Regions from separate parts of the Lysinibacillus sp. 10T31 genome, predicted to be linked through region 1. Evidence: riboswitches for the same ligand, from Rfam matches in the RefSeq annotation. Region 1 holds a riboswitch; each other region holds the start of a gene.
The links. Region 1 has a riboswitch for lysine ahead of AC1DCY_RS24815 (amino acid permease). Riboswitches for the same ligand answer to the same signal wherever they lie in the genome.
Positions count from the first base shown of each region.

Region 2: linked by a shared signal. The riboswitch ahead of AC1DCY_RS18590 (transporter substrate-binding domain-containing protein) and the one ahead of AC1DCY_RS24815 (amino acid permease) in region 1 are both predicted to bind lysine.
Region 3: linked by a shared signal. The riboswitch ahead of AC1DCY_RS22315 (aspartate kinase) and the one ahead of AC1DCY_RS24815 (amino acid permease) in region 1 are both predicted to bind lysine.

Region 1 is NZ_JBFTHS010000072.1:11,600-15,279, forward strand. Features, by position in the region: gene AC1DCY_RS24810 (hypothetical protein) at 1-79, opposite strand, end outside; gene AC1DCY_RS24815 (amino acid permease) at 442-1,905, opposite strand; lysine riboswitch at 1,990-2,166, opposite strand; gene AC1DCY_RS24820 (CynX/NimT family MFS transporter) at 2,341-3,549, shown strand; gene AC1DCY_RS24825 (nitric oxide synthase oxygenase) at 3,611-3,680, opposite strand, start outside.
Region 2 is NZ_JBFTHS010000034.1:29,554-33,233, reverse strand. Features, by position in the region: gene odhB (2-oxoglutarate dehydrogenase complex dihydrolipoyllysine-residue succinyltransferase) at 1-1,147, shown strand, start outside; lysine riboswitch at 1,765-1,951, shown strand; gene AC1DCY_RS18590 (transporter substrate-binding domain-containing protein) at 2,069-2,935, shown strand; gene AC1DCY_RS18585 (amino acid ABC transporter permease) at 3,129-3,680, shown strand, end outside.
Region 3 is NZ_JBFTHS010000051.1:9,719-13,398, forward strand. Features, by position in the region: gene uvrC (excinuclease ABC subunit UvrC) at 1-822, shown strand, start outside; gene AC1DCY_RS22310 (hypothetical protein) at 863-1,045, opposite strand; lysine riboswitch at 1,268-1,446, shown strand; partial or broken gene AC1DCY_RS22315 (aspartate kinase) at 1,662-2,881, shown strand; gene AC1DCY_RS22320 (methyl-accepting chemotaxis protein) at 3,007-3,680, shown strand, end outside.

The DNA.
Region 1 (3,680 bases):
TATCACAGGACGTGATGATTTTAGCCTTCGTTCCTCTATGGGCTCGCTCCAGGGTCTCATCTGTGACGCTGATCCCCAAGGGGTCGCCCAGCCTCCACTCCAATCAACTTATATACATGGTATACGTTTTAACAAGTATCATCATTCCTAAAATTTGGCGATGATTCATTTCTATAACATTTTACCATATTAAGGTTGAGCATCTAAAGTCGGGAACGATTCGAGAAACTAAAGTCCCTTTTTTATTCTCTCTTGTAATTTTATCTGAAGATTCTCAAATACAAAATTTGTATATCTATGGATCGATGATAGCTATTATGGGGATACAGGGTTTTGGAGCTTAAAGATTGTACGTCCGGGTTTACAAATTCATTAATATTTTTTAACTAAAAAAACTGCCCTGCAAGTCATTTTCTATGACTCACAGGACAGTTTTACTTTTTATTGTTCGACTTTTAAATCGCATTGCTCTAATGGATGCATTTTTGTTTTATGCTTGATTTTATAGCCAAGCCATAACAGTAAGAATAGTGGAATACCGATATATGAGACAAGGACTCCGTACCAATCTATTGTATCACCCATAAAGGCATTGTAGTTTTGTCCAATAACAACAATCATACAAACCGTAAAGGCAAATAGCGGGCCGAATGGGAATAGCCTTGCTCTATACGGCAATAATTTCGGATCTAAGCCTTGTACTTCGAACGCTCGACGGAAACGGTAATGGCTAAATGCAATTCCTAACCAGGCAATGAAGCCAGACATCCCAGAGGCATTTAGAAGCCACATATAGACTACACCATCACCAAAGAATGATGCTAAAAATGCTAGGGAGCCTACAGCTAAAGTCGCCAGTAATGCGTAAATCGGAATACCTCGACGGCTTAGTTTAGTGAAAAATTTCGGTGCATGTCCATCTACCGCTAATTGCCAAAGCATACGAGAAGATGCGTACAGCCCTGAATTCCCCGCTGACAGCATCGCCGTTAGAATGATTGCATTCATCAATGATGCAGCAAAGGCAATTCCTAAACGGTCGAACACCAGTGTAAATGGTGAAACGGCGATATCTTCAGATAATAAACGTGAGTCTGTAAATGGAATCAACAGCCCAATTGCACCAATCGCTAAAATATAAAATAAAAGAATTCGCCAGAAAACAGACTTAACGGCTTTCGGAATATTTTTACCAGGATCATCTGTTTCACCTGCTGTTATTCCAAGTAGCTCTGTCCCTTGGAACGAGAATCCTGCAGCTAAGAAAATACCAAATGTAGCAAGGAATCCACCGTGGAATGGCCCATCACTAATAAAGAAATTCGTAAAGCCTACTGGAGCTTGTCCCCCTAAAATACCAAAAATCATTAAAAAACTGATGATAATAAAAATGATTACAGTTACAACCTTTATCATTGCAAACCAATATTCACTTTCACCATAGCTTTTTACCGATAATAAATTAAACGTTAAAACTACAGCAATAAATAAAACAGTCCAAAGTGCTGATGAGCTATCTGGGAACCAATATTTCATAATTAATGAGACAGCAGAAATTTCCGCCGCAATTGTAATTGCCCAGTTGTACCAGTAGTTCCAACCAAGTGCAAAGCCTAAAGCTGGGTCTACAAATTTTGTAGCATACGTACTAAATGATCCCGATGATGGCATATAAGCTGCCATTTCACCTAAGCTCGTCATTAAAAAATACACCATGATACCGATTAATGCATAGGCGAGTAGTGCACCGCCAGGACCTGCTTGTGCAATGGCACCACCACTAGCTAAAAACAATCCTGTACCGATTGTACCGCCTAATGAAATCATTGTAATATGACGGCTTTTTAATTCTTTTTTCAGCTTCGGCGCTTTATGGCCGAGCTGATTGACTTTTATTTCACTCACAATATAGCTTCCTTCCTTTTAAGAGGCAAAAAAATGCCATCACATGAACGTTGCTGTGATGGCTAAGTAAATCCTCTGTTCCTTCAAAATGATAGCTCAACACGTTGTTCAAACGTGACAGTTCTGTTCCTTTCGGAGACAGCCCCAGCATAAGGTTTTCAAGTCCCCTCACACTTCGGCAGTATTTCCTTTCAGTTAATTTCTCTAATGCTTGTCATTTCCATTAACATACTCTTAAATACCGCGACCTCTACCTCAATATAAACATGAGGCATTAAATATTAAATTTATGATGTGTTTTAGTTTAACATACGACCTATAACATTTCAATAACTCGAGTAATGTTCTTTATTTTTCGAATTTTCCACTATTTTAATTAGTGTGATAAAGTGGTATAGTGATTCAATCAAAAGTGTTCTAACAGGGGGGATTTATTTGACTACTCATGAACATACCGATACTTATCCTAGCAGGAAAATTAACTGGAAAGGTACAACCTTATTACTCGTTATCGGAGTAATTTGTATTGCCTCGACATTACGGATGCCGCTAACAGTTGTTGGACCTATTATATCCTTTATCCGTGAAGACCTCGGCATATCCAATGTACTAGCGGGCTTTCTAACAACGATTCCATTGCTAGCATTTGCAATTATTTCACCATTCGCACCAATTGTCGCACGTAAAATTGGATTAGAATTAACATTATTTTTATCAACTATTCTTTTAGCTGTAGGAATTGTCCTACGCTCCCTTGGCACAACTAGTTTACTCGTATTTGGTACTATGCTAATTGGTATAGCCATTTCATTCGGTAACGTACTAATTCCGGGATTACTTAAATTGAAATTTCCCTATCACGTAGGTTTACTTATGGCATTTTTCACAATGTCGATGAATTTGACAGCTGGTCTTGGTGCTGGTATTAGTTATCCTATTGCCAATTCATCATTTGGTTGGCAAGGAGCTTTAGCAATCGCACTTGTTCTTGTGGTGTTAACCATATTAATTTGGATTCCACAGCTGAAATTTAATAAGCCTGAGTATACTGTTAAAACAACGAAAGAACGTGCACCATTATGGCAATCACCTGTTACTTGGGCAGTAACGGGGGCTATGGGATTACAATCATTATTATTCTATACAACCGCAGCTTGGATTCCTGAAATATACATAGCACAAGGCTTAGCAGCAGATCGTGCAGGCTGGATGTTTTCCATCATGCAATTTTCACAAGTTCCAATGGCTTTAGCTGTGCCTATTATTGCAAGTAAAATGACATCTCAACGACCTCTCGTATTAATGTTTACGGTATTTTATTTAGTTGGCTTTATCGGAGTAGTGATGGAATGGACAAGTCTCGCTGTACTGTGGATGATACTACTAGGCTTAGCGGGAGGGTCTTCATTCGCATTAGCAATGATGTTCTTTACACTACGTACCCGTACAGCTTTTGAGGCAGCTGATTTATCGGGGTTTGCACAATCATTAGGATATTTATTAGCCGCAATCGGTCCAATCTTATTTGGTTATTTGCATGATTTATTCGGTGGCTGGAATATCACTGGATGGTTATTTGTTATCGTTGTATTGATACTTTTCTTATGTTCATTTAGGGCTTCTAAAAATGAATATGTAAATTAAAAAAGGCAGCTCATAATCTTATTTCAACGGAAATAAGTTAAACGTGAGCTGCCTTTCTTTATTAATAAGGTGGTTTCAAATAAAAATAGTTCGGTGTATTGTAAACATTAACATAAGGTTTATGGTAAATG
Region 2 (3,680 bases), on a different contig from region 1:
AAAAGGTGAATTCATCGTTGAACTTGAAACAGACAAAGTAAACGCTGAAATCATTTCTGAAGAAGCGGGAGTTTTAACTCAAATTTTAGCTGAAGAAGGCGAAACTGTACTAGTAGGTCAAGTTATCGCAGTAGTAGAAGCTGGCGAAGGTGCAGCACCTGCTCCAGCAGCACCAGTTGAAGCAGCTCCAGCTCCAGCAGCGCCACAAGCGGCACCTGCTCCTGTTGCAGCAGCTCCAGTTGTAGAAGAAACTTCTGGTGAGCGTGTAATCGCATCTCCAGCAGCACGTAGACTTGCTCGTGAAAAAGGTATTGACCTTGCTGCTGTATCTCCAGTAGATCCACAAGGCCGTGTACGTGTACAAGACGTAGCAGCTCATGGTACAGCTCCAGTGGCAGCTCCACAAGCAGCTCCAGCAGCACCTAAAGCAGTAGCAGCTGTAGATGAATCACGTGTAACAGTTGAAAAAATGAGCCGTCGTCGCCAAACAATTGCAAAACGCTTACTTGAAGTAAAACAATCTACAGCAATGTTAACTACATTCAACGAAGTAGATATGACAAACGTTATGGCTTTACGCTCTCGTAAAAAAGACCAATTCTTCGAGTCAACTGGCTCTAAACTTGGTTTCATGTCATTCTTTACAAAAGCTGTAGTTGCAGCACTTAAAAAATACCCATATGTGAACGCACAAATCGCTGGTGATGAAATTCACTTAAACAACTTCTTTGATATCGGTGTAGCTGTATCAACAGAAGAAGGTTTAGTAGTACCAGTTGTACGTGACGCTGACCGCAAAAACTTTGCTGAAATTGAAGATTCAATCGCAGACCTAGCGAAAAAAGCACGCGACAAAAAATTAGGTTTAGCAGATCTTCAAGGTGGTTCATTCACAATTACAAATGGTGGGGTATTCGGTTCATTAATGTCTACACCTATCATGAATGGTACACAAGCTGGTATCCTTGGTATGCATACTATCAAAAAACGTCCAGTTGAAGTGAATGGTGAAGTAGAAATTCGCCCAATGATGTACTTAGCTCTTTCTTATGACCACCGTATTATCGATGGTAAAGATTCTGTAGGCTTCCTTAAAACTGTTAAAGAATTACTTGAAAACCCAGAAGATTTATTATTAAATTCTTAATTCCTGAGTTTATTAAAACCCTGCGAACATTGTTTCGCAGGGTTTTTTTGCTTGTCATAAAACATTCTTCATTTTCAGGAATATTTGTAAGAAAGCTTCATGTAGTTATAAAGTATATAGTATAAAAGAATTTAATTTTGTGGAATAACAGATTCTTTTGAATTACTAATGAAGAGCCTTTGTGATAAAAAAATGAGAATTTTCCAAAAATAACATCTTTGTATTTGTAAAAACGAATACACGTTTATAAGTTGATTGGATTTGGAGGGAAGCCAGGCTAGGCTACTCCTAAGGTATCAGCAATAGTGAAACGAAGGCTAAAAGCATCAAGTCCTGTGATAACGTTCTTCGTGACCAACATCCTTTTGGCCTAAACGCTCATCGGATACCCCCAAGAAAGCGCCCAGGCTGAACGGAAATCAACTATCACGGGATCTTAATGACTAAAAATTTAAGCACTATTTTCAACTTTGCAAAGTTGCTTCTAAGGATTTTAGAAGAAAAAAACCCTAATATTGTAATTAGTCAGAAAAGTAATAAAATTATCTTGACGAACATATTAGTTTTATAGTAGTATCTTAATATCAATTAAATAAACAAACCTCACATTTATCCTATTGTGAGGTAGAGGCGCGGTATTTATTAGTTCATTGTTGAGTATAAGCAAGCGAAGACGCAATGAAGAAGGAACTATCGCCGAAGTATAAAAGGAGCTCGTACTTTTATGCTGGGTCTGCAGTGAATAAGTGCAGGACTGTCCTAGTAAATTTCTTTCCAGGTTTACTAGGTTGTGCTATCTCGGAATTTTGGGAATTATAGTGAGGATTTGGGCAACTGTTAAAAAAGATAAGACCTAAGTTCAGAACTTAGGTCTTTTTTGGTACAGTTGTCTTATTTTTTTACAGAAAAGGGGAGTTTTACATGAAAAGAAAATGGTTGGTATTAATGTTAACCGTCATGACTGCAATTTTGTTAGCAGCTTGTGGTACTGGTGACAAAAAAGATGAGACGTCGTCTAGTGATGGGGGGGCAAATACTGATAAGGGTGAAAGCGGCGGTGTGTTCCGTATAGGGATGGAAGCAGGCTATGCTCCGTTTAACTGGACACAGCAAAATGATTCAAATGGCGCAGTGAAAATTGCGGATAATGCAGAATATGCGGGTGGTTATGATGTGCAAATGGCGAAAAAAATCGCTGAGGGCTTAGGAAAAGAATTAGTCATCGTAAAATTAGAATGGGATGGCTTAGTACCGGCACTGCAATCAAACAAAATCGATGCAATTATTGCAGGTATGTCGCCTACTGCTGAGCGTAAGAAAACAATTGATTTCACTGAAAACTACTATACGTCTGATTTTGTTATGGTTATTAAAAAAGGCAGTAAATATGAAGATGCAAAATCTATTCAAGATTTCTCCGGTGCTAAAATTACATCACAATTAAATACGTCTAACTACGATGTTATTGATCAAATTAAAGATGTAAAAAAACAAACAGCAATGGATAACTTCCCAGCAATGCGTGTAGCATTAGAAGCTGGAAAAATTGATGGTTATGTAGCAGAGCGTCCAGAAGGTATTTCGGCTGCTGCTGCAAATGATAAGTTCACGTATGTAAAGTTTGAAAAAGGCTTCGATACGGATATTTCAAATACATCTATTGCAGTTGGTTTACGTAAAGGTGATGCAGATCTTGAAAAAATCAATGAAATCTTAAAAGGGATTTCGGAAGATGATCGCCAAAAAATTATGGAAGAAGCAATTCACCAACAACCAGCAGCACAATAAGATGAATGCACGGGCTAACTGCTAGTCCGTGCAATCCCAATACAATTTTAAAAAAAGAATCTCTTTAAAAAATAATAATGTCTTAGCTAAAAGTTTCATAAGATATAAGAAAGAAATGGCCCAATCAAAAACGGTAGATAGCTAAGACACGACTTTAACGAACAAGCAACACGACGTTGTTAGGAGGAACATCATGAGTCTTGAATGGATTATTTCTATTGTTGAGAACAACTGGCAAATGTTTTTACGAGGTGCGTATTATACATTACTTATTTCGATTTCTAGTACAATTATTGGTGCACTTATCGGATTTTTCATCGGAATTATGCATACCATCAAGGTTCGTAAAAAAGGTGTAAAGTTCTATAGCTTAAAGCTCATTAATTTTATACTAACATGCTATGTTGAATTTTTCCGTGGTACACCAATGATTGTACAAGCTATGGTTGTATTTTACGGATTAGATATGGCATTTGGTATTGATATGCACTTTATTACGGCGGGGATTTTAGTTGTTTCACTAAATACAGGTGCCTATATGGCTGAAATTGTGCGTGGTGGTATTGTTTCCATCGATAATGGGCAGTACGAGGCCGCATCGGCAATTGGTATGAATCATTTTCAAATCATGCTACATGTTGTATTACCACAAGTTGCACGAAATATATTGCCTGCAACAGGTAACCAATTAATTATGAATATTAAAGATACAGCAGTATTAAACGTTATCGGGGTTACGGAATTA
Region 3 (3,680 bases), on a different contig from region 1:
AAGGTACTGACACCAAAACGTGGGCAAAAAAAAGAGCTAGTTGAATTAGCGACAAAAAATGCTGAAATTGCTGTAGCAGCAAAGTTCCAACTTATTGAACGTCAGGAAGAACGCACAATAGGAGCATGTGAGGCGCTCGGTGAAGCTATGGGCATTTCTACGCCTTTAAGAATTGAGGCTTTCGATAATAGTCATATGCATGGGACGGATGCTGTATCTGCAATGGTTGTATTTATCGATGGAAAACCTGCGAAGAAGGAGTATCGAAAATACAAAACACGTACCGCCGCCAAGCACGATGATTACGGGGCAATGCAGGAAGTAATACGTCGTCGATACACACGTGTATTAAAAGATGGTCTACCTTTACCGGATTTAGTACTAATAGATGGTGGGAAGGGGCAAATGGAAGTCGCGCGAGAAGTATTAGAGGATGAGCTCGGCCTTGTCATTCCAATTGCCGGATTAGCAAAAGATGAAAAGCACAATACGTCACAGCTTCTATTTGGTGATCCACCTGAAGTAATTGCGTTAAAGCGTACAAGCGATGGATTCTACTTACTACAACGAATTCAGGATGAAGTACACCGCTTTGCTATTACCTTCTTACGACAGCAACATGAGAAACATGCTATACAATCTGTCCTTGATAATATAGAGGGCATTGGTCCGAAGCGAAAACAACAATTACTCAAGCATTTTGGCTCTGTCAAAAAAATTCGTGAGGCAAGTATGCAAGCATTACAGGAAGCCGGGATGCCTGCTAATCTTGCTAGCAATATCTATGATTATTTTCATTCAGTAGAAGACTCCAACCTTTAAGGGGGGATGAATGCAGACGGAATTCCTTTTCAGTGGGTGTTCAAACTCCTACTGAAATAGAGGAACTCAGTATAAAAACGCCACGTCCTGTGGCAAAGGCTGAGTGACCAACATCTTGTTGCTGCCGCTGCCGCTTCGCTTTCGCACAGAAAACATTGTTGCTGCCGCTTCGCTTTCGCACAGAAAACATTGTTGCTGCCGCTGCCGCTACGCTTTCGCGCAAAAAACATCTGTTGGCTCAAAGCCTCCTGACGTAATTACGCCAAGGCGAAATTGATTTTCAACAGGATACATTTGTCAAAGGATTAGACGTATGCTAAGGTTGTATATAACATTGCTCTTCAATATAGCAATGTTATATGCGGCGCCTTAGTTTTTTTAGTAGTTTCTTCATATTAAATTGGAAGTTTCTTCTCTAAGGTTCAATTAAATACAATCACTATTTAGTGATGATAGAGGTGCAAGGTTCAAGAGTAGTACATTCGAGGACGAACAAGTCCAGTGAAGATGTATGAAAGGGGAGCTTGCCGAAGTGGAGCATCGTTGTTTCCGATGCTGTGCTGGTTTTACATTTAAGAGATGTAAGACTGTCGAATCTAAACGTTTCGGAGAGCTATCACACATGCGCAAGTTACTTTTATTGTACATGTTATAGGCAGCTTTCACGTTATGTGAGAGCTGCCTTTTTAGATTTCTCGAAACAACATTTTTTCAAGGCTGTTACTCTTACCTAAGAGGTGAAGGAGCTTGTTTTTGAGGTGTTATTTTTGTGAAAAGCTGAAAAAATATAGCTACTTTATAATCAGCGAAATGATTGAATACGAAGGAGAATGATAAAGATGGCGAAAATTGTGATGAAGTTTGGTGGTGCAGCATTTGTATCAACAGAGAGCATTCAAAATGTTGTGAAAAAGGCGATTGCAGAAAAGGAAAGAGGTTTTGATGTTGTCGTTGTCACTACAGCTATGAGGGGTATGTCTAAAGAATTAGCAAAAATGGCTCGTGATTTATCAGACAATGCATCTAAGCGTGAACTAGATGCACTATTTTCAACAACCTCACATTTATCAAGTACGTTAGTTGCAATTGCTTTGCAGGAAGAAGGATATGATGCAGTGTCATTAACAGGCTGGCAAGCAGGTATTCAAACCGATGATATGTATAGCAATGCCCGCATTGATGAGATTGATGCTAGTGAAATTGAAAAGTATTTTACACAAGGGAAAATCGTAATCGTTGCAGGGGAACAGGGTATTGATAATTCACGGAATATTACGACGCTTGGTAAAGGTGGGGCAGAAACCTCAGCTATAGCTATCGCGGCAAAGTTGAAGGCGGAGCGTGTAGATATATACACGAATGTGGATGGAGTCTACACAGCTGATCCAAGTCATGTTGCGGGGGCGCAAAAGCTAAAAGAAATTTCCTATGATGAGATGCTAGAGCTATCAAACTTAGGGTCACAAGTTTTACACCCGCGAGCTGTTGAGTTAGCGAAGAAGTATCAAATCCCAGTTATCATTCGGTCGAGCGAAATAGATACAGTAGGTACTTTATTGAAGGAGGAAGTTGAAATGGAAAAAAATTTAATTGTACGTGGTGTTGCCTATGAGTCAGACGTTATTCGCTTGGTTATGATGCTTATTCTAATGCTTCGTTAGCAGATATGTTCACAATACTTGCGGAAAACCGCATAAACGTCGATATAATCGTACAAGCAATAATTGATGGCTTAAAGCCGACTGTATCATTTACCATTTTAAAAGAGGAGTTCGCTGAAGCATTACGTGTCTTAGAAGATAGCAAATTATCACTAGGGTTTAGTTTTGCTGATTTTGAAATAGGTTTAGCGAAAGTTTCCATTATTGGCTCAGGGATGGCATCTAATCCAGGGGTGGCTGCCCGAATGTTTGATCGTCTACGTCGTGAAGATATCCCTGTAAAAATGGTAAGTACGTCTGAAATAAAAGTGTCTGTCGTTGTACCTCAGGACGAAATGATTCGTGCAGCAAATGCATTACATGATGAATTTAACTTAGAACAAGCGCTTTACATATAATGTTGAAGAGGATGTGTCAGTAAAAGGCACATCTTTTTTTGTTCACATCAATTTAATATTTTATCCAATTCTATTGTTATATAATAAAATGTGACATGTTTTACCAAGGGGAAGGTGGAGTTTGTATGGTATTATTCGGTTTATTTCAAAAGCCAATGGATAAAAGCGTTGAGAGAGACAACGATTTAGAAATACAAATATTAAAAAAGCGAATTTTGGAATTGGAACTTGAGCAGGAAAGCATTGATGTGAAAAATGCGATTTTAGACTTTGTACTAGCCCATATGGAGTTAATTAATTTTCAAACGGCTTTAAAGGTTCAAAATGTCTCCATGAGTGTAGGGGATATTTCAGCAATGAGTGAAGAAATGTCGTCAAATACAGAAGAGATGCTTGGGGTTGAGCAAAATGTTAATGCAAACATTCAAGAAATAAAACAGCATTCGTTACTACTTGTTGAAGAAATGGAATCTTCCATTACAAAAGGTGAGATGGTTCAGGAGTTGTTGGCCAAAGGAGCTCATTCAACAGAGCAGTTGTATGATGAAATTACTAAAATGGATGACATCGGTAAAAGTGTAACCGGGATTGCCGATCAAACACAACTACTATCCTTAAATGCCTCAATTGAAGCTGCGCGTGCTGGTGAGCATGGAAAAGGCTTTAATGTTGTCGCGATGGAGGTAGGGAAGTTAGCCAACAGCTCGAAATGTTCATTGCAAGAAATGACAAAGATTCGATCAGTCATTGATAAGAAATTACATAATACAATAACAAATATTAAACAAGTCGAACATTA